One region of the Bacillus sp. SRL543 genome, then DNA from elsewhere that is predicted to be linked to it. Evidence: riboswitches for the same ligand, from Rfam matches in the RefSeq annotation. Region 1 holds a riboswitch; each other region holds the start of a gene.
What was found. Region 1 has a riboswitch for S-adenosylmethionine ahead of AC4E8B_RS21150 (methionine ABC transporter ATP-binding protein). Riboswitches for the same ligand answer to the same signal wherever they lie in the genome.

Region 1 (5,368 bases):
GCTTGTTAATGCAGTCTTGCTTGAGGGATGGATCATCAGCGCTGCATCGATTCCCTCTGTCAGGCCATGCTTGACGAAGCTGCCCTTTGCACTGCCGTTCGGGCCGCCTTCCTCGGCTGGTGTTCCGAATACGACGACCTCTCCGCCTGTTTCTTCCACCACCTTGCTTAAGGCAATGGCAGCCGCAATACTGGTTGTGCCAATGATATTATGGCCGCAGGCATGGCCGATTCCAGGCAGAGCGTCATATTCAGCAAGAAAAGCAATGGATGGACCCGGCTTGGAAGATTTTTTCCTAGCAGAGAATGCTGTCTCATGGCCGGCAACAGCGCGCTCCAGCTCAAAGCCCTCTTCTTCAAGAATTCCTGAGAGAAGCCCGGATGCGAAAAATTCCTGGTTGCCAATTTCCGGTTTTTCATGGATCTGGTGGCTTGTTGAAAGATAAAGCTCCCTTCCCGATTCCACACTTTGATTGATTCTTTCCTTTAATTCGGTTACAGATTTAGCGGGTGCTGCCATAATGATCTCCTCCTATTAGCGGTGCCATGCACCAGTTTTTATTCTCCAATTTCACTGAGCGGAACGAATGTCGGGATGGTGCTGCCTTTATATTCTTTTTCAATGAACTCGGCTACATCGTCTTCCTGGTAAAGTTCTCCGAGGCGCTTCAATGTTTCATTGTCTTTGTCTTCAGTTCTAACGGCAATGATGTTGATATATGGTGTTGCTGTTGCATTTTCATGGAAGATGGAATCTTTAACAGGATTGAAGCCGGCATCCACAGCGATTCCATTATTAATGATGGAAGCCGCAACATCTGGAAGGACACGCGGTGTCTGGCCTGCCACTACAGGGACGATTTCCAGGTTCTTTGGATTATCAACGATTTTGTCGATGCTGCCATTTCCGTCAAAGTCTTCAGGCAGTGTGATCAGGCCGGCTTCCTGCAGAAGCAGGAAGGATCTTCCCATATTGGTTGCTTCGTTCGGCACGGCGATTTTTCCGCCTTCAGGGATATCTTTTACATCTTTATACTTTTCAGAGTAGATTCCCATAGGTGCAATAACGGTTGTCGCGATTGGCGAAAGGTCCAGATCATGTTCCTTTTTAAAAGCGTTGAAATAAGAAATAGTCTGGAAGGCATTCGCATCAAGCTCTCCCTCTGCAAGGGCGATGTTTGGCTGGACATAATCCGAGAAGCGGACGATTTCCACCTTGATTCCTTCTTTTTCAGCTTTCTTGGCTACGAAATCCCAGATGCGGTTGTCTGACCCGCTGACACCGATTTTCACTTCTTTTTCTTTTTCCTTGCCGCTTGTTGATGATGAACAGGCTGCGCTGAAAACCGCCAGCGCCAGAATGATTGCCGTTAATAATAATTTTTTCATGGATGTTTCCTCCTAGTTATCGTCTTCTGATTCTTTTAGATAAAATATTGCCGAAGCTCTGCAGCCCCTGGACCATGATGACCAGGATGGCGACTGTGATGATCATGACCGTTGTGTCGAAGCGCTGATAGCCGTAAGTAATGGCCAAATCGCCAAGACCGCCGCCGCCGACAGCCCCTGCCATGGCGGATGCGCCGACAAGTCCGACGGTCGCGATGGTCAGTGCGAGGACCAGTGAACTGAGCGCTTCCGGTACGAGAAATTTAAAGATGATCTGCCCGGGTGTCGCCCCCATCGCTTCCGCTGCCTCTATGACACCCGGGTCAACTTCGAGGAGCGAGTTCTCAATCAATCTTGCAATATACGGGCCGGCATAGAATACGAGCGGTACGACAGCCGCTGCCGTCCCGATTGAGGTTCCTACCAGCAGCCGCGTCACCGGAATGATTGCAACCATCAGGATGATGAATGGGACCGAGCGGAATATATTGATGATTCCATTCAATACGTTGAAAATGGGCAGATTCTCCAGCAGATGGCCTTTTCTCGTGATGACCAGCAGGATTCCGAGCGGCAATCCCAGGATGGTGGAAAAAAGGAGCGAGAAGGCCACCATTTGAATGGTTTCAATAAGTGCTTCTATGATTTGCGTGTGATCAACTAGCATGTGCTTTCACTTCCTTGATTGAGACTTTTTCCTGATGAATGTACATAAGGGCGCGCTGCACTTCCTGGTCGGTTCCCTGGAATTCGACAACAAGGTTCCCAAACGGGATGCCTTGAAGCTCGGTTATATTTCCGAACAGCACGTTTATATCAATATCGAATTTCTTGGCAAGCTTGGAGAGCAGCGGCTGGCCGGCTGACTGGCCGACAAAATTGATCCGGAAAATTCTTTCCTTGCCATTGTTTCTTTCTACAAGCTGCTTGACGGAATCCGGGATTGAATCATTCATGACAGAACTGACAAAGTTCTGGGCTGTCTGTGTTTTTGGTGCCGAGAATACATCGAACACCGAGCCTTCCTCAATGATTTTTCCTGCCTCGATCACCGCCACCCTGTCGCAGATTTCCCTGATGACCGTCATTTCATGGGTAATGATCAGGATGGTGATATTGTATTCCGCATTGATTTTTTTCAATAGCTGCAAAATGCTGCTTGTTGTCTGCGGATCAAGGGCCGAGGTCGCTTCATCGCACAGCAGGATTGAAGGCTGTGTAGCAAGTGCTCTTGCAATCCCGACTCTCTGCTTTTGGCCGCCTGAAAGCTGATCAGGATAATTATCAGCTTTATCGGCAAGTCCCACGAACTCAAGAAGTTCAGCTACCCGTTTGCGTACCTGCTCTTTAGGGAGCTTTGCCAGGGTAAGCGGCATGGCTACATTGGCAAACACCGTCTTCGAGTTCAGCAGATTGAAGTGCTGAAAAACCATGCCGATATTGCGCTTTACCTCTCTTACCTCTTTTGGCGAAAGCGATGTAAGATCATGGCCATCGACGATCACCTTGCCTGAGGTCGGCCTTTCGAGCAGATTCACACAGCGGATCAGCGAGCTTTTCCCCGCTCCGCTGAAGCCGATTACACCAAAGATTTCTCCTTTGTCGATTGCAAGATCTATCCCATTCAGTGCTGCAACCTGCTGGCCTCCGCTTTCATACACTTTCTTGAGATCCTGGAATTCTATCATGTTTGTTTCTCCCTCCGTATCAAATAAGAAATGCGCAAGCGCCTTGGTCACCCCCGACAAGCACAAGACAGGCCTCCCGGAAAGGCGTTCTTTGCCTTTTTGGGAGGAGTGGCTTGTGACCTCGAGGGGGTAGGCGCTGGAGCTAGACAGTAATCAAAGTTGAAAAAATATACTTTCTTAACATTAAAAAACCCTCTCCTGAGAACAGAAGAGGGCATGCATCATCAGCATTGTCTCTTCTTATCTCCCAGGCTCACACCTGCTGGAATTGGCACAGTACTCATAAGAGTCCGCTGCCGAGGCTTCATAGGGCCAGTCCCTCTGCCTCTCTGGATAAGAAATTATGGTTTTCCTATATAATTAATTGGATTTAATACAATAGCTATGCAGCACCCCGCACTTTTATTCCTGAAAAACAAGAAAGCCCTCTTCAAGAAGAAGAGGGCAGAATAATAAGCGTCAGTCCTCTTCTTATCTTTCAGGCAATCTGCCTGCTGGAATTGGCACGGTTCATCAGTCCGCTGCCGAGGTGTCATAGGGCCAGTCCCTCTACCTCTCTGGATAAGAAGCTATCGTATTAAGTTTGTTTGCTTAATTAATTGTTTTTTACTTTACACGCGTTTCAAAGTTCTGTCAAACCCTTTTTTCAGATATGTGGTTAAAAATTTTTATCCACAAATCCTGAAAGCCCTTACTTACTTTTTTGGATTTTCGGAAAAAATGTCCTCCTCCCGCTGTGGATAAAGCAGGTTTTCCACATTTTCCTATCCAGTTATCAACATTTCCCCCAGTCTCCATACAAGAAGAGGGAGTTTACTCCTATATTTCTGCCAGCTTGTCTAATGTATAATAGTGGAAAAGAGCAAAATGAACTGCATTCCGGGAGGGAGAACGGTTTGATTGCAACAAACAGAGACTATCAATCTGAATTATTTGTGGACAAAGTTGAAGCAAAAAATCTCGAACTGGCTCTGAAGCATTCGGCAGACCTGATTTCACGGCATACGAAAGAGGGCATTTTCTTATATGTGTCCCCATCCTGCAGCACCCTTTTGGGCTACACGCAGGAAGAGCTTTACAAAGACTGCATTCTTGCCTACTGCCACCCCGAAGACAAAGATATCCTCACAAAAGAATTCCGCGGGCTATCCCCGGGCAGCAGCTCACGTATTTCGTTCCGGTTCCGCCGCAAGGAAGGCGACTATATCTGGCTTGAGACCAGTATCAGCACACTCGGCGACAGCCAGGAAGCCATGTGCATTTCCAGGGATATGACCGAACGTGTCAATATGGAAGAGGAAAACATGGAAACACAGGAAAAATACCGCTTCCTGGTCGAATACAGCCGGGATACTATTGGCATGACAACCGAGAAAGGTATATGGACCTATATGAATGATGAAGGCAAGAAAGTGTTTGGCTTCACTTCAAGCAAGGAAATCATCGGCGCCTCTTTGTATGACTATATATCAGCTTCTGACCATGGCTATTTGAAGGATTTTTACCAGGCGAACCAGACCGTCAGCTTTGAATTGAACCTCATCAGGAGTGACGGGAACACCCGAAAGGCCGCCATCCAGCTGATTCCCACTGTTTTTAAGAACCGAAAACTGTTCCAGATCATCATCAAGGACGTGACCGGCCAGAAAAAGACCGAAGAAAAGCTCCATAATGCAGAAAAGCTCTCTGTCGTCGGGCAGCTTGCCGCAGGAATCGCCCATGAAATCAGAAACCCGCTTACCGCAATCAAAGGCTTTACCCAGCTTCTTACTGAGCGGAAAACAGAAAAATATGCGGATGTCATCCTTTCCGAGCTCGAACGGATAGAAGAAATCGTCAATGATCTCCTTGTTCTCGCCAAGCCAGTCGTGACAGAGGTTCAGGAAACCAATCTGGTCAATATCGTTAAAAGCGTCGTCACCCTTTTAAACACACAGGCGCTCATTTATAACATCATGATCGATGTGAAATACTCCCTATCTGAAATCAGTGTCCGCTGTGAGATTGATAAAATCAAGCAGGTGCTCATCAATGTTATCAAAAATTCGATTGAAGCCATGCCCCATGGCGGAAAGATCAGCATTGAAGTCAGGCATGACAACAGCTTTGCGATGATCAGCGTGAAGGATGAAGGGATCGGCATCCCCGAAGAAAGGCTGCCGAAGCTCGGTGAACCGTTCTACAGTACGAAGGAAAAGGGGACTGGCCTCGGGCTTATGATCTGCAACCGGATCATCAAAAGCCACGGAGGCAACATATATATTACAAGCAAAGAAAATGAAGGGACCATCG
Region 2 (5,368 bases), 290 kb from region 1:
TTTTGCATTTCCGATATATCTTTCTTCCATCGGCGTCACGCCTCGTTCAATGAAGCTTTTGCCTTTCATGCCCTCAGGCATCATCCTGGCAATCAGCTTCAGGAGGGATTTCCCAACCTGCGGTATTTTATTGAACATTTCAAGCGACTGGGGCTCACGGTAGATATTATAGCCGCCGAACAGCTCATCCGCACCTTCCCCTGAAAGGACCACTGTTACATGCTTGCGCGCTTCACGGGCAACGAAGTATAAAGGCACACAGGCCGGATCTGCCAGCGGATCATCCATATGCCACATAATCCGTGGCAGTTCATCCATATACTCCTGCGGCGAGATCACATAGCTGATGTTTTCAAGGCCGAGCTTATCCGCCGTTTCTTTAGCCACATCAATTTCACTGAAGCCATTCCGCTCGAAACCGACAGAAAAAGTTTTGATATTCGGATGATATTCTTTTGCAATGGATGCAATAATGGAAGAATCAATGCCGCCTGACAGGAATGAACCGACCGGCACATCGCTTCGCATATGCATTTTAACAGAGTCGAACAGAACATCCTTGATTTCTTTCACAAATTCCGGCTCAGACTTCCGGACAGGCTGGAAGGATGCTTTCCAATAGCGCTTGATATCCATAGGAGAACCGATTTTCTTTGTAAAATAATGGCCAGGCTCAAGCTTGTGGATGCCTGCAGACATGGTTTCCGGCTCCGGAACGAACTGGTATGTCAAATAGTGCTGGAGGGACTCATAATTGAGGACGTCGTTTTCCAGCGCCATCAGGATGCTTTTCTTTTCAGAAGCAAAGAATGTTTTCCCGTCATTATCAAGGTAGAAGAAAGGCTTGATGCCAAAAGGATCCCTGGCACCGTATAAGGACTGCTCCTGCTTATCCCAGATGACAAATGAAAACATCCCGCGGAGCTTCTCCACCGCTTTTTCCTTCAGGTGGCTGTAGAGCGCAATGATTACTTCTGTATCAGAATGCGTCTCAAATGTCAGGCCTTCTTTTAAAAGCTCTTCCCGGAGCTCCACATAATTGTAGACTTCTCCGTTAAAAATGATCCAGTATCTTTCATTTTCATAGGTAAGAGGCTGATGGCCGCATTCGATGTCAATGATGCTCAGGCGGCGGAAGCCGAACTGAATATGCTCATCATGATAGTAACCTGCATCATCAGGTCCCCTGTGGGTAATGATATTATTCATATTTTCAAACTGCTGTTTTTGCGCATCGTTCAGAACTTGCGCATTTTCATGGACACAGCCGATAAAACCGCACATTATGTAGTTCACCTTCTTCAATTTAGTCACAATCCCATTCCGTCTAAAAACAGCCAGCGGAAGGCATTCATGCCAGCGCAGTCTTTGACCGGCCAGCCATAATTTACAATAAAACACATTGTTTTCCCAAAAAACATACTCTCTAATACTACCACTAAACACAAAAAAATGGCACTATCAACATGAAAAATGGGTCCGGGAAAAATTAGGCATTTACCTGAATTATTAACATATCAGCAGGCCGTTAAACGCTTCTGTCACATTAGACGGAATAGAAAAAAAGCGGGAGCTGCCTATTTCAGCACTCCCGCTTTTTTATGTTCATATCATATTTATTTCCCAGCCTGCTGGCTCAATGAGTCTGCTTTATCTGTGCGCTCCCATGGAAGGTCAACATCTGTACGGCCGAAATGTCCGTAAGCTGCAGTCTGCTTATAGATTGGGCGGCGCAGGTTCAGCATATTGATGATGCCTGCCGGGCGAAGATCAAAGTTATCCCGGACAAGATCGACAAGCGTATCTTCGCTTACAGTCCCTGTTCCGAAGGTATCTACTGAAATGGAAACCGGCTGCGCTACGCCGATTGCGTAGGCAAGCTGGACTTCAACCTTATCAGCAAGACCGGCAGCGACGATATTCTTCGCTACATAGCGGGCTGCATAAGCTGCTGAACGGTCAACCTTTGTAGGATCTTTGCCGGAGAATGCGCCTCCGCCGTGGCGCGCATATCCGCCGTAAGTATCAACAATGATTTTGCGGCCAGTCAAACCTGCATCGCCTTGAGGTCCGCCGATAACAAAACGGCCTGTAGGGTTGATGAAGTATTTAGTATTTTCATCGATCAGTTCTTTTGGAACGACCGGATTGATGACATGTTCTTTCAGGTTGCGCTGGATTTGCTCCAGGCTGATTTCTGGATGATGCTGTGTAGAGATGACGATGGTATCGATGCGCACAGGCTTGTCGTTCTCATCATACTCAACAGTCACCTGTGTCTTGCCGTCCGGACGGAGGTAAGGAAGAATCTCTTCTTTGCGTACTTCTGTCAGGCGGCGCGACAGTTTATGTGCCAGGGAAATCGGAAGAGGCATAAGCTCTTTCGTTTCGTTGCAGGCAAAGCCGAACATAAGGCCCTGGTCTCCTGCGCCGATTGCTTCGATTTCTTCATCCGACATTTGTCCTTCGCGTGCTTCAAGCGCCTGGTCAACACCCATTGCAATGTCAGCTGACTGCTCATCAATGGATGTCAGTACGGCACAAGTTTCGGAATCAAAGCCATATTTAGCACGGGTATAGCCGATCTCCTTGATTGTTTCACGGACAAGCTTTGGAATATCAACATATGTAGATGTTGTAATTTCACCTGCAACAAGCACTAGTCCTGTTGTAACAGATGTTTCAGCAGCAACGCGGGCATTTGCGTCTTTTGCTAAGATAGCGTCTAAAATAGCATCAGAAATCTGGTCACAGATTTTATCCGGATGACCTTCAGTAACTGATTCAGAAGTAAACAAACGGCGTTTATTTGACATCTGATTTCCTCCTTATTTATAAGAATAGAGTGAGGTTCTTATCCGGCGCTACACCTTATTCTTCCCCTCGGATTGATACGGTACTCATTCCCTAAGTAGTATTGAATAAACATGGAGTTTTTATCCCGCTCTCGCGTATGCATTGCTTCACAATCTGCATAACCGGCTGGTCCTGTCCCCCGGGACCGCAAGCCTTCAGACAAGTGCTGAAAGAGCAGGCCGCCGCTGATGCAGAGAACCGGTCAAAGGCATTATATATAAGCCAGGCACAATCAGATTGTATGATTTTATCCTGTTAAATGCATAGCCCTTGTAAATCAGCTTTATGCAAAAACTTCCATAATATGCAATTAAAAGACTTCCCTCAAAATGCAAAATAAAAAACCTTCCCAAAGTGAAAAGGTTGAAAGCAAAATGATTCGCGCCTTTCACTCTTATCGTTCAAGGAATTCTTCCTTGCGTCAGGTTAGCACCTTTGCTAAAAACAGGCCATCGCTGGCTGTAATTTGAACCGTTATGCTCTTTTCAGCATATATCCGTTTTCAAAAAGCATCATTAGCAGGTTGCTGGGTTTCATCGGGCCTGTCCCTCCACCAGCTCGGGATAAGAGAGTATCCGTTCAAGGTAAAATCATAACGTACAGATGTAGTGGCGTCAATCATTTTCTCCACTATAGCAAGAACAATTTTATATTGTCTCATATATGGAAATGACTCAGAGGGAACAGCTGCCATCCTTGCATTTCTTCCTAAGCAGTTTATGCCTGTTCCGTGCAATCCACCTGTATGCCGGAACCCCGGCAGCAGATGCCAAAGGAAGATGCATACAGAGCCCTAAAACGAAGGTAAGGGGGAACAGCAGCAGCAGCCTTCTGACTGCATAGAAACCCTTCAGGACCTTTTTTTCAGGTGTTATAATATGAAGCTCTTTCCTCAGCTCCCTGCTGCTGAATTGAAGCTCTCCATGTTCCTGTTCATATTTTTGCAATGAAACCCACTCTACCCGATGAAGCAGGTCAAGCTTCCCGAAAGATTTCTTCGTCATTTGGCAAAGCTGGCAAGTATTGTCGTAAAGGGCAATCATTTTCACATTACCATCTCCCGCCTGTAGTCGTTCATCTTATTAAATTTTACCATACCTTTCAATCATTCTTAAAGCACGATAAACTTATATCTATATAATATATGTTTCAATGAATATAATGCCTTCCCTCTTTATCTCCAGCAGCGTTCACCGCTTTAAGCACCCCCTTGAATTTGTGTTGTGCAAATAATATGCCGCAAAGTTCGGAAAGAATTTCTATCTTCTTGAACAATTTGTGACACCTTTCACATTCTATTGAATTACCCTATAAAATTGCTTATGATGATAACAGATTGTGAACTATGTAACATATACACTATTTTTATGTTATTAAACTTTCAGCCAGTGAGAAAGGGGCTTATCCATGAAAAAGAAATATTCTTTGCTTTTAGGAATATTTACAATCATTACTATTCTATCAGGCTGTGAGCCGCTGATGGTGCTGGATCCCAAAGGTCCTCAGGCTGCCGTCCAGGCAAAAGACATTATTCTGTCAACGGCAATCATGTCTGTCATCGTCCTTGTGGTTTTTGCCATGCTTGCTTACATGCTCTATAAATACCGCTCTTCGAAGCAAAGCAAGGATTATGAACCGCCGCATATTAAAGGAAACCTGCTCGTCGAAGCGGTCTGCGTCGGAATCCCTGTCCTGATCGTCATCTTCCTTTCAGTCGTATCCACTCAGAGCAACTATAAAGTGGAATCAGCACCGACAGGATATGGCGACAAAGAGCCTTTAGTCGTATACGCATCATCTTCCAACTGGAAATGGCATTTCAGCTATCCTGAAGAAGATATCGAAACAGTCAACTATCTATATGTACCGACTGACCGCCCGCTTGAATTTAAGCTCTATTCATACGGACCGATCACAAGCTTTTGGATCCCGCAGCTTGGCGGACAAAAATATGCCATGGCTGACATGGTCAATACGCTGCATCTGGGCGCAGATGAACCCGGCGAATATATGGGGCGCAATGCCAACTTCAACGGAAAAGGCTTTGCTGAAAATACATTCAATGTAACAGCCATGCCGCAGGAAGAGTTTGACCAATGGGTGGCTGACGTCAAAAAGACGGCTGAGCCGCTTACTGAAGAAAAATTCGATGAACTGCTTGAACCGGGTCATCTTGGACAGTCCACCTATACCGGAACACATCTTGAATTCATGCCTGCTCCTGAAGGCGAGCATGGCGGCCATAACCATGGTTCCAGCTCTGACAGTGATGATGCTGACTCAGATCATGAACATATGGATATGGAAGAGGACGGATCTGGCAGCAATGGCCACTCAGAACATGAAGGCCATTAATAAGAACAGAACCGCTACCCTAGAAAGGAGTTTAAAATCCTATGGAATTCTTTGAACGTTTTGCCATTCCGCATCCCAGCCCTGTTATCTATGCGTCAATGGTTGCTATAGGTTTAACGGTTATTGCCATCATCGCAGGCTTGACCTATTTCAAAAA
Region 3 (5,368 bases), 2.0 Mb from region 1:
CTTTTCCCTTTGCAGAATACAGGAAGGGCCAGCGGCAGCTTGCAAAAGCCGTGTACAAATCGATTCTGGACGCAAAGGATTTGTTTGCCCAGGCGCCGACCGGGACAGGAAAGACTATTTCAACAGCTTTTCCCGCCATCAAGGCGATGGGAGAGGGGCTGCTGTCCAGGCTGGTGTATCTTACGGCCAAAACAATTACAAGGCAGGCCGCCGAAGAAGCTTTTTCATTGATGCAGCAAAAAGGCCTTCATATGCATATAGTGACTATAACGGCCAAGGACAAGATATGCTTTCAGGAGCAGGCAGTCTGTCAGAGGGAACATTGTCCGTTCGCTGACGGTTTTTATGACCGCCTCAATGAAGCTGTCCTTGATATCTTCTCCCATGAATCCATTATCGACCGGACTGTTATTGAAAAATATGCCATGAAGCACACAGTTTGCCCGTTTGAATTTTCCCTGGAGCTTGCGTATGCGGCAGACGCGGTCATTTGCGACTACAATTACATTTTTGATCCCCGGGTATCCCTGAAAAGGCTTCATACAGAAGGCAAGAAAAAAACTGCCCTTCTGATTGATGAGGCGCATAATCTGGTGGACCGGGCGAGGGATATGTTTTCGGCGGAGCTGGGGAAGCAGAATTTCCTTCAGCTGAAAAGGGCTTACAAAAACACAGCCCCGCAGCTGTATTCCGCAGCAAAAAGGATGAACGATGTTTTCATCATTTTCAATAAAGAATTGAAGGAGAGCAGCCATCGTATCCATAAAGAGCTGCCGGAAAGTCTCCTCGAACAGCTTGAGGAATTCGCCTCTTGCGCAGAAAAGGAGCTGATAAGCGGCCCGGGGAGCGAGGGGCAGGAGCTGCTGCTTGATACCTATTTTTCTGTACAGGCTTTCCTGAGGATATCGAGACTGGCAGATGAGCGTTTTGTCATTTATACAGAAAAGTCAGGAAAAGATGTTGTACTCAAGCTGTTTTGTTTAGATCCCTCCGATCTTGTCCAAAAAATGGGCAAGGGATTCCGCAGCAAACTCTTTTTTTCGGCTACCTTCCAGCCCTTCGATTACTTTAAGAGCATGCTCGGCTGGAATGAGGATCATTATTCCCTGTCACTTCCTTCCCCTTTCCCAAAAGAAAATGCAGAAGTCCTTGCTTTGCCGCTTAGCACGAGATATAAGGACAGAAGCGCAACAGGGGCAGCTTTAGCCAGGTCGGTGGAAAAGCTGGCAGCTGAACGGCCCGGGAATTACTTAATCTTTTTTCCCTCATATCAATATATGAGGGAAATCCATGAGCAAATGAAAGGTACCTCCTCTTTGAAGATGATGGTCCAGGAGCAGGGGATGGCAGAGGAAGAAAGAGAAGAGTTTCTGTCTTCCTTCCATGAAAATCCTGCTGAAAGCCTTCTTGGGTTCGCTGTGCTGGGCGGAATTTTCTCGGAAGGGATCAATTTGAAGGGAAGCAGGCTTGGCGGGGTCATCATTGTTGGTGTGGGGCTTCCGCAGCTGAGCCTTGAGCGTAATCTGATCAAAGATTATTTTCAATCTGAAGGAAAGAACGGCTATGATTATGCGTATACTTTTCCGGGAGCCAATAAAGCAGCCCAGGCTGGCGGTCGCCTCATCCGTTCTGAGGAAGACACAGGAACCATCCTGCTGATTGATGACCGTTTTCTTCAAAGACGATATGAAAAATTGCTTCCAGCAGAATGGTTTCCGCTAAAAAGGCTCACGCGATAAATAAGGCGAGCAGGCAAAAAAACATTTTTTAAAATAGTTAGACTAGTCAGTTGACAGAAAGCCGACCTTTGTTGTAGGATTACTATGAAATCAATTGAATATTCTTATCGAGAGTGGTGGAGGGACTGGCCCTGTGATACCCGGCAGCCGCTGACTTAGTCAGAATGGTGCTAAATCCAGCAAAGCGCAATGCTTTGGCAGATAAGATAGAGGCATACCAAACTTCTTCTTATCGGGGAAGTTTTTTTTATTGCTGACAACAAGGTGCAAGTGAGAGGAGAAGAGACAGATGAAATACGGATTTTGGCTGCCGATCTTTGGCGGCTGGCTGCGCAATGTAGAAGATGAGAATATGCCCCCGACCTTCAGCTATGCGAAAGAAGTCATCCAGGCAGCAGAGAAGTGGGGATATGATACCACATTAATAGCAGAACTTTACTTGAATGATATAAAAGGCCCGGAGCAGGATTCGCTTGAAGCATGGTCTACAGCGGCCGCTCTTGCTGCGGTCACTGAGAAAATAGAAATCATGACGGCTGTCCGCCCCGGCTTCCATAATCCTGCCGTGACGGCAAAGATGGCGAGCAACATCGACCATATCAGCAATGGCCGCTTCACCTTGAACGTTGTATCGGCATGGTGGGAGGAAGAGTCGCGCCAGTACGCTGGCATTTTCACTGAACATGATGAGCGGTATGATCGGACAGAAGAGTTCGTCAAGGTAATGAAAGGTTTATGGGAAGAAGAGACCTTCAATTTTGACGGCAAATATTATTCTATTAAAAATGCCCATTTGTCCCCTAAACCAGTGCAAAGGCCGAATCCGATCCTATATGCAGGCGGGGAGAGCCCGCGCGGCAAGGAAACGATTGTCAATCACTGCGACGCCTATGTGATGCACGGCGGCACAGTTGAGGAAGTCAAAACCAAAATTGACGACATGAAAGCACGCAGGCAAGAAAGCGGGAACGAGCCGTTTAAATCATTTGGCATGGCAGCCTACATCGTATGCCGTGACACAGAAGAAGAAGCGCAGGAAGAGCTCGCCCGCATCACCAATGTAAAAGAATCAAGCGGCTATGCCGGCTATAATGATTTTGTCGGCAAATCACAGCTCGAGCAGCAGGTAAAACTCTACGATTATTCCGTTTCCAACCGCGGCCTCAGGCCAAATCTGATTGGCACGCCTGAACAGATTGCAGAACAGATTATTGCCTATGAAGAGGCCGGCGTCGATCTGCTGCTTCTTCAGTTCTCTCCACAGCTGGAGGAAATGCAGAGATTCTCGGAAAAAGTCATGCCTCTGGTGGAAGCCAAAAGGAAAATCTTAAAGTAAAAGAGGGAGAACATATGAGCAAAATACACATCATACACGAAAACAGCGAGTGGACTGCACATTTGACCAAAAGACTGGAAGAGCTGGAGCTTCCATACGAGGAATGGTTTTTAAATGAAGGGATTGTTGATCTTACCGGTGTGCCTCCGGAAGGTATTTTCTACAGCAGGATGAGCGCATCTTCCCACACAAGGGGGAACCGCTTTGCGCCGGAGCTGACGGAATCTGTTCTGTCATGGCTTGAGCAGCATGGCCGCACAGTCTTCAATGGCAGCCGTGCTTTAAGGCTCGAGGTCAGCAAAGTCAATCAGTATACAGCACTGAATGCTGCCGGCATCAGCACTCCTAAGACAATAGCAGCAGTCGGAAAAAATCAGATTCTTGAAGCCGCTGTAAAGCTTGACTGTGCTCCGTTCATCACGAAGCATAATCGCGCAGGCAAAGGGCTTGGCGTTCAGCTGTTCCATTCGCTGGATGCATTAAGGGAATATGTCGAAGGGCCGAATTTTGAAGAGCCTGTCGATGGCATCACACTGATCCAGGAATATATTGAATCGCCAGAATCATATATTACCAGATGTGAGTTCGTGGGCGGAAAATTCGTCTATGCCGTCCAGGTGGATACATCAGAAGGCTTTGAACTTTGCCCGGCCGATGCCTGCCAAATTGGCGATCTGTTCTGCCCGGTTGGCGAAGAGGTGGAAGAGAAACCAAAGTTTAAGATCATTGAAGGCTTCAACGACCCTATTATTAAAAAATACGAAAGCTTCCTCAAGGAAAATGGCATTCAAATCGCCGGCATTGAATTCATTAAAAATGCCAATGGGGATATTTATACGTACGATGTCAACACAAACACAAACTATAATTCTGACGCAGAGGCAAAAGCAGGAAAATACGGCATGCTTGAAGCCGCCAAATTCCTAGGTGCCGAGCTAGAAAAAGAACAGGAGAAGGCAAGGGAATACAGCAGAGTGTGATAAATATAGAAGAAGGCCGCTCATTGGGAGCGGCCTTTTTTGATAGTGTGACTTCAATTCCGGATGAATGGAGCAAATATAATTTGTTAAAAAACTGTATGATAGTTCAATCCATTTATTTTACACAGCAGCCTTTTTAAACCCATTTGCCATTATGGTTTCCAGTTTAGGATGGAAATACTGAACCACAAGGCCGAGTGTCAGTGTGACCAGGATGGTTCCAGGGCCGATCGCTCCATGGAAAAGAAACGCAAGAATCAGGGCAAAACCTTCACTGACAATACGTGAAATCCTTAAAGACAGGCCAAACCTTGTGTGGACGGCGACCATCAAGGTATCCATCGGGCTTGGCGGGAATTTTGCCTGAAGGTAGACGGCGATTCCCAGCCCCATCGTGAGGATGCCTGAGAGCAAGGTGCAGGACTGGGTTAGCAGCATATCCGGAGAAAAGTTTCTGAACACTGCCAGCAGCCAGAAATCAATTAAAGCACCAATGATCAAAATGGTTCCTGCAGCCAGTATTTCCGGCTTTTTCTTCAGTAATATGGAATTGATGATAATCAGAGCGATTCCATTTATAAATACACAAGTCCCCACAGTCAGCCCAAAAAGATTTGACTCGCCAACCGCCAATGCATCCCATGCAGAAGCACCGAGGGCAGATTTGATAATAAGCGCCACACCCATTGTGAGGACAAGCAGCCCTGCAGCAAAAAATAAGATTCTTTCCTTCATTATGTTCTCCTTCTTATCAGGCTGTTACACCTTTGATCCCTGTTTTTAGCCGCATGAGAGAAAGCGGATTCACGCGGAAGATACATTGTACCATCATCATTTGCCATAAGAAAAGCTAATTTTTTCACAAAACAATATTTGCTTCAAATTTGAAGAATGTTTTCAAGTAGGTTAAAATATGGTATAGTATTTAACATTCGTTCACTATTAATTAACGAATCTTTTACAAAAACTAGGTTCTAAGCCCGCGGGTTTGGAGTATAACGTTATTTCCGAACTTAGCGGCTGCTAAGTTTTTCTGGTTTTGGCAGGAAGCACCAAATGGGAATTTGTGCTCTTGCAATAACATATAAACTAAGAGGTGTAAAAAAGGATGAAATCGATCTTGAAATCGCCTAAGGAGCTATTTAAAAACAGCATGGCCGTTTTTTTCCTGGCAGTTGTACTGCTCTGGCTGAAAACTTATGCTGCATACCAGATTGAATTCAATTTAGGAATCGACAACAGCATGCAGGAATTCCTGCTTTTCCTGAACCCGCTGAGCTCATCCCTTCTTTTCCTGGGGATCGCGTTATTTT
Region 4 (5,368 bases), 1.5 Mb from region 1:
TACTCGCATATCCAGGCTTGCGGGGGAATTGTACAAAATTCCTGTTTTTCTGCAGGTGAAAGCTATGTACTGCAGCACCTTGAAGAAAAGCGCATGTCGGACCTGGTGTTTTTTTGTTTTTAGCAGCTTTTTCTGTTTATTAGCAGCTTTTTTCATTTATTAGCAACTTTCAATTTATATTAGCAACTTTGCCAATATATTAGCAACTCGCATCTTCACATATCAAAAAAAAGGCCCAAGACATTGTCCTGGACCCATTCAATCAGGATCGTCCGCCTTTTCCGGCCTGATCGGCCAGCTGGTCAAACGATTTCACTTTTCCATGAGGATGCTGTGTTTCTTTTCTCTGGCGCCACTGTCTTTCTTCCTGCTTTTTAGACTGGGTCATGAGAAGACCTCCTTATTGTGGTATCTCTTTTAGATTTGCCAGCTGGCCTTTTTTCAGTCTGAAAACTTTCTCCCAATTGCTCCTTTTGGTTTAAGGAAATTTTAAGGTTGTTGGGTGATGTCAATCTGCGGGGTATTCGGAATCTTTAAGTCAATTTTGAATTTGTACTCATATTAATTAAATATAGGAAGAATCTGTCCCTAGGGAGTATCACAAACACAAAGGGTACCGATTTATGCAATAAATTGCTTTATGCTCACTGGACCGAAACACAAAACCCCAGAACCACAAAACCTCGCTCATATAGCAGGGTCAAGGCGTTCCTTTTTTGGACAGTGCATCACGGTCTGTTGTTCCTGGAGGCTGCTCGAGCCAGCCGTGCTTGATCATAATGTCTGCACCGCTTTTGGCGAAAATGGCAATTTCAACTGACAGCCGCTCATAGCTTGCAGCCACATCGGTTCGCTGGCTGGCAACTCCCGCAGTCGCGTAATTTCCTGATCCGGAAGCACTCAAAAGGGCCATATGGAACATCATCATCTTATCGGAAAACACCTGTGCAGTTGTATCATACACGGCGATATTCGGTGAACCGACAGCTTGTATATTGCTTTCCAAAAGCAATTTTGAAAAAATGCCGACGTGCTTTTGGGAAATCTCTTTGCCTCTCAGCATAAATTCCTGGACTTCCTTCAATTGAGCAGTTTGAGCAAATGCAGCTGATATTTGCAGTCCGATTGAATTGGTCTGGATATTCAGGGTCAGATGGGAAATTTCCACGGCATTCAAAGGTCTTTTGGTCCCGAAGGGGTTCAGCCCGCTTAAGTATTTCTTGGTATCCACATAATCCGTTTCATGCGGATAAGAGATGTAAGGAGCTCTTATGTAAATCCCTTTTTCGAGCATCAGGCTCGTTGTTTTATTATAAAGCAAGGCTGTTTCGGCCAGGCCCTCAGTAAAGAAATTCCGGATATCGCTTCTCGCACTCATAGAGAGCATACCGCTGTATGCCAGCATTCCCGCTTTTGCCATATGGTTGATATAAGCAAGGCAAAAAGTGTCTGAAAACAGCTGTGGAGCATCAGAGTTGACATCCCCGCTGCTGAAGCCGTCCGGAACAGCCATTTTTTCCTCTTTGAATAAAGGGATCAGATATTCCAGATGGCTGGTGGATAAATCGAGGGCATACTGCAGAGCAGCCTTTATTTCATCCTCTGCAGCATGTGATTTCATATAGCCAAGAACACATTTTGACATGCTGTCATTCATATAAGTAGTCCAGAGCATCGCGATTTCTGCCGATGTAAGAGGTGTTTGCTTTTCCATAGGAAGACTCCTTCAATCAGTATGCTGGTAGTGTTTGCAATTGCTAATAAGATTATTAGTCAGACACCTGAAAAGCTACCTTATGCCGGTGCATTTCCAATTCGCCCAAAAAGATAGAAAAGTTAGACTTTTCTCGTTGCTGTTGACGAAATTTTCTAAATTGGTTATTCTTAGTGGACCGGAAAAATTATATACCTATAATATCTTATCAAGAGAGACGGAGGGGATGGCCCGAAGAAGTCTCGGCAGCGGGTTCAATTGAACACTGTGCCAATTCCATCAGGCAGATGCCTGGCAGATAAGAAGGGAGCCTGTTTATACATACTGTCCTCTTCTATCTGCAGAAGGGGATTTTTTTATTCAGCCAGCTAATACCTATATTCTTATCCAGAGAGGCGGAGGGACTGGCCCGATGAAGCCTCGGCAGCAGGTTCTGTGAACACTGTGCCAATTCCGCCGGATATACCGGAAAGATAAGCCGGGTACAACACCTCTCAGCTTATCTTTGCCGGGAGGTTTTTTAGTGAGTTAATGAGTTAAAGGGTATTTTCGGAATAAGCAAAAAGGGCGGGGATATTGCAATTATAATTCTTACTTTTTTAATAAGATAAATCAGTTTAAAGTGTTAAACAAAAAATAAGTAGTGGAGGAATGAAACCATGAAGAAATTATTTAGTTTCCCGCTGGTTATCCTGGTGTTCGCCCTGGCGGCGCTGACAGGTTGCAGCAATGATGAAGCAGTGCCGGCATCCGGTGGAAAAGACGTTGCACAAGTGTTGAATGCCAATCTTGGAGGGGAGCCGTATACCCTTGATCCTGCCTTTGCATCTGATACAACTTCTTTTTGGGTCATCGATAATCTTTATGAAGGCTTGTACCGCTATGATAAAGATGGAAATGCAGTAGAAGGGGCGGCCAGCAAAGTCGATGTGTCAGAGGACGGAAAAACCTATACTTTCACAATCAGGGACGGCCAGAAATGGTCCAATGGCGACCCGCTGACAGCAAAGGATTTTGAGTTTGCATGGAAGCGTGTCCTTAATCCTGAAACAGGTGCCTATGATCCTTCCAGCTTTTTTTACATAAGAGGTGCAGAAGAATACAATAGGGAAAACGGGGATGCTGAAGATGTGGGAATCACTGCAGTGGACGAGCAAACATTAAAGGTGGAATTGAACACGCCTATTAAGTTCTTCCCTAAGGTCCTGATGGGCCAGGGCTTTATGCCGGTGAACCAGAAGGCAGTGGAAGCTGACGAAAACTGGGCGGCAGGCCCGGAAACAATTGTCACGAATGGTGCTTATACACTAGGGGATTGGGAACACAATAATATCCTTACCCTTAACAAAAGCAGCAATTACTGGAACAGCAAAGAAATTACGATGGATACTGTTAACTTTAAGATGGTAGCTGATGCCAACACTGAGTATCAGATGTATAAATCAGGCGATATCGACATGATCAAGAATCTTCCCGCCGACGCGATAGATATGGAAAAGGATGGCAGGGAGTTTGTAAACTCACCGCAATTCAGTGTTTATACCTATACATTCAATGTTGATCAAGAGCCTTTTAATAACAGCAAAATCCGAAAAGCATTCAGCATGGCAATCGATCGTGAGGCCATAACGAAAAACATTTCCAAAGGCGGGGAAGAGCCTGCCTACGGTTATGTGGGGTATGGTGTGGAAGGTCCCACAGGCAAAGACTTCCGTGATGAGGAAGACCCTTACTATACTTTTGATGCGGAAAAAGCAAAAGCATTGCTTGCAGAGGGTATGAAGGAAGAGAGCTGGAAGGATCTTCCTGCGGTCACTCTGAAATATAATTCAGAAGGGAACCACAAGAATATTGCCGAGGCACTGCAGGAAATGTTCAAAGTTAACCTCGGTGTTGAAGTGAAGCTGGAGAATCAGGAATGGAAAACATTCATTGATACTTTTAAGCAGAAAAACTTCCAGGCTGCACGCATGGGCTGGGTAGGGGACTTCCTGGATCCGTACCCTGTACTGGATCTGTACAGCTCAGGCAGTTCCAGCAACTTTACAAACTGGTCCAACCCTGAATTTGATGAGCTGCTCGACCAGTCGCTGACAGAGCAGGACGAAGCAAAGCGTTTTGAACTGCTGCATCAGGCTGAAGCTGTCCTGATGGATGAAATGCCAATCATCCCAATCTACTTTTCATCTCAAAATGCGGCCGTGAAAGAAAATATTAAGGGAATCCGGTTCAGCCCCCTTAATAATCCTGATTTCCGCTATGCCGAAAAAGTTTCTGAATGATCTGATGCAAAAGGAGCCGGAACCCCGGCTCCTTTTGAAGTTTTAAAGAATGCAAGACTTTCAATAAAAAACAGCCTTTTGAAGCCTGCAGTTTAAGAAGAAGCGGCGGGCATATTGGAAGCTGGCAGAGCAATGATTTTGCCGCCGATCTGGATATGAACGGTATCATTGTAAATAGCCTTAACAATGCCCTTTAGCAAAACAGGTGAATCTACCGCTAATTTCTTTGAATCTTTGCTGATTTCCATGCCAGTATCCTCCCAGGTTTTTAAATTTTTGATAGAACGGCTGAATCAATAAACATATAATTCAATTCTATCTTTATAGCTGAAATCCTGCGTGTTTTTCAAACAAAAGTAAATAAACTCCGCAGCTTTCTTCTATTAATGCTGTCAGCCGCCATTATACATATCTCAGTTTCAAACAATCTTGTAATTTTTATGCGACACGACCGTAATTGGTGTATCTATTTTCAAAAGCAGTGCATCCTCATCGCTGATCTGGACAAGAACGCTTTCTTCTTTGACTTTTACGACCGTTCCGGTAATGGAAAGATCATGCCTTTTAAACTTGATTGTGTCTCCCTCTTTTGCCATAATCGCGACTCCTTATCGTTAAATTTTCAAACCAGTAAAAATAAGACGTAAGGACTATCATAGTGAAATTAAATTCATTATTGCACCATAGGAAACACCTGTCAAACAATAAGCTGAACTAAAGTTCATGTTTTTTGTGCGTCAGGATTTCAGTATCTCTGCTATGTTTTTTATATGATATGATGAATCTGGAGGTGAGGTTTATGGCAGAAAAAAATACCGCCCCGTTTTCTGGGGAATTCCCATCCCTGCCCAAGCAGGAAAGAGCGCTTCAGAAACGGAAGGCTCTGCTGGAAAGCGGAAAGCGGTTATTTATAGAAAAAGGCTACGAAATGACAACAGCAAAAGAAATAGCAGCCGCCGCAGATGTGGCCACAGGCACCTTTTACCGCTATTTTTCTGATAAACGCCAGCTGCTCATGGAACTGCTGCAGGATAAAATCGACTTCTTGACGATTCCGGAGCCCGACTGGCTCAATGGAGACCAGGTGCTGATCCTGGCCCGTCTGCTGGATGAGCATTATAAGAGACTGGAAGAGGTTGGCATTCACCGGGTGCTGCCCGAACTTCTGCCCAAGGATTCAGAACTGGCCGCTGTTTTGCAGGAGGCTCGGAGAAATATACATATGCAGATTGTGCGCGGATTAGAACTGGCCAGGCAAAAAGGGTTAACCTGGGATGATATAGATCTTGATACAGCTGCCTGGTCGGCCCTTGTTTTGGCAGAAAACGGGCCTCATAAAAAAATTCAGAGTTCTTCGCCGGTCAACACAATG

Region 2: it holds a riboswitch for S-adenosylmethionine, as region 1 does, so the genes downstream of both, metK (methionine adenosyltransferase) here and AC4E8B_RS21150 (methionine ABC transporter ATP-binding protein) in region 1, are expected to answer to the same signal.
Region 3: it holds a riboswitch for S-adenosylmethionine, as region 1 does, so the genes downstream of both, AC4E8B_RS10905 (LLM class flavin-dependent oxidoreductase) here and AC4E8B_RS21150 (methionine ABC transporter ATP-binding protein) in region 1, are expected to answer to the same signal.
Region 4: it holds a riboswitch for S-adenosylmethionine, as region 1 does, so the genes downstream of both, AC4E8B_RS13145 (peptide ABC transporter substrate-binding protein) here and AC4E8B_RS21150 (methionine ABC transporter ATP-binding protein) in region 1, are expected to answer to the same signal.

The regions. Positions count from the first base shown of each region.
Region 1 covers NZ_OZ481794.1:4,132,895-4,138,262, forward strand. The annotation lists gene AC4E8B_RS21135 (M20 family metallopeptidase) at 1-519, opposite strand, end outside; gene AC4E8B_RS21140 (MetQ/NlpA family ABC transporter substrate-binding protein) at 558-1,388, opposite strand; gene AC4E8B_RS21145 (methionine ABC transporter permease) at 1,405-2,055, opposite strand; gene AC4E8B_RS21150 (methionine ABC transporter ATP-binding protein) at 2,045-3,076, opposite strand; SAM riboswitch class I at 3,314-3,416, opposite strand; SAM riboswitch class I at 3,545-3,644, opposite strand; gene AC4E8B_RS21155 (PAS domain S-box protein) at 3,973-5,368, shown strand, end outside.
Region 2 covers NZ_OZ481794.1:3,846,166-3,851,533, forward strand. The annotation lists gene asnB (asparagine synthase (glutamine-hydrolyzing)) at 1-1,284, opposite strand, end outside; gene metK (methionine adenosyltransferase) at 1,617-2,816, opposite strand; SAM riboswitch class I at 3,248-3,426, opposite strand; gene AC4E8B_RS19600 (thiol-disulfide oxidoreductase DCC family protein) at 3,531-3,899, opposite strand; gene qoxA (cytochrome aa3 quinol oxidase subunit II) at 4,264-5,211, shown strand; gene qoxB (cytochrome aa3 quinol oxidase subunit I) at 5,253-5,368, shown strand, end outside.
Region 3 covers NZ_OZ481794.1:2,167,547-2,172,914, forward strand. The annotation lists gene AC4E8B_RS10900 (helicase C-terminal domain-containing protein) at 1-1,739, shown strand, start outside; SAM riboswitch class I at 1,841-1,947, shown strand; gene AC4E8B_RS10905 (LLM class flavin-dependent oxidoreductase) at 2,029-3,075, shown strand; gene AC4E8B_RS10910 (ATP-grasp domain-containing protein) at 3,090-4,055, shown strand; gene AC4E8B_RS10915 (YczE/YyaS/YitT family protein) at 4,176-4,790, opposite strand; gene ltaS (lipoteichoic acid synthase) at 5,164-5,368, shown strand, end outside.
Region 4 covers NZ_OZ481794.1:2,599,971-2,605,338, reverse strand. The annotation lists gene AC4E8B_RS13155 (DUF6254 family protein) at 263-388, opposite strand; gene AC4E8B_RS13150 (DUF3231 family protein) at 701-1,714, opposite strand; SAM riboswitch class I at 1,917-2,019, shown strand; SAM riboswitch class I at 2,095-2,194, shown strand; gene AC4E8B_RS13145 (peptide ABC transporter substrate-binding protein) at 2,374-3,996, shown strand; gene AC4E8B_RS13140 (hypothetical protein) at 4,089-4,244, opposite strand; gene AC4E8B_RS13135 (DUF2187 family protein) at 4,416-4,592, opposite strand; gene AC4E8B_RS13130 (TetR/AcrR family transcriptional regulator) at 4,796-5,368, shown strand, end outside.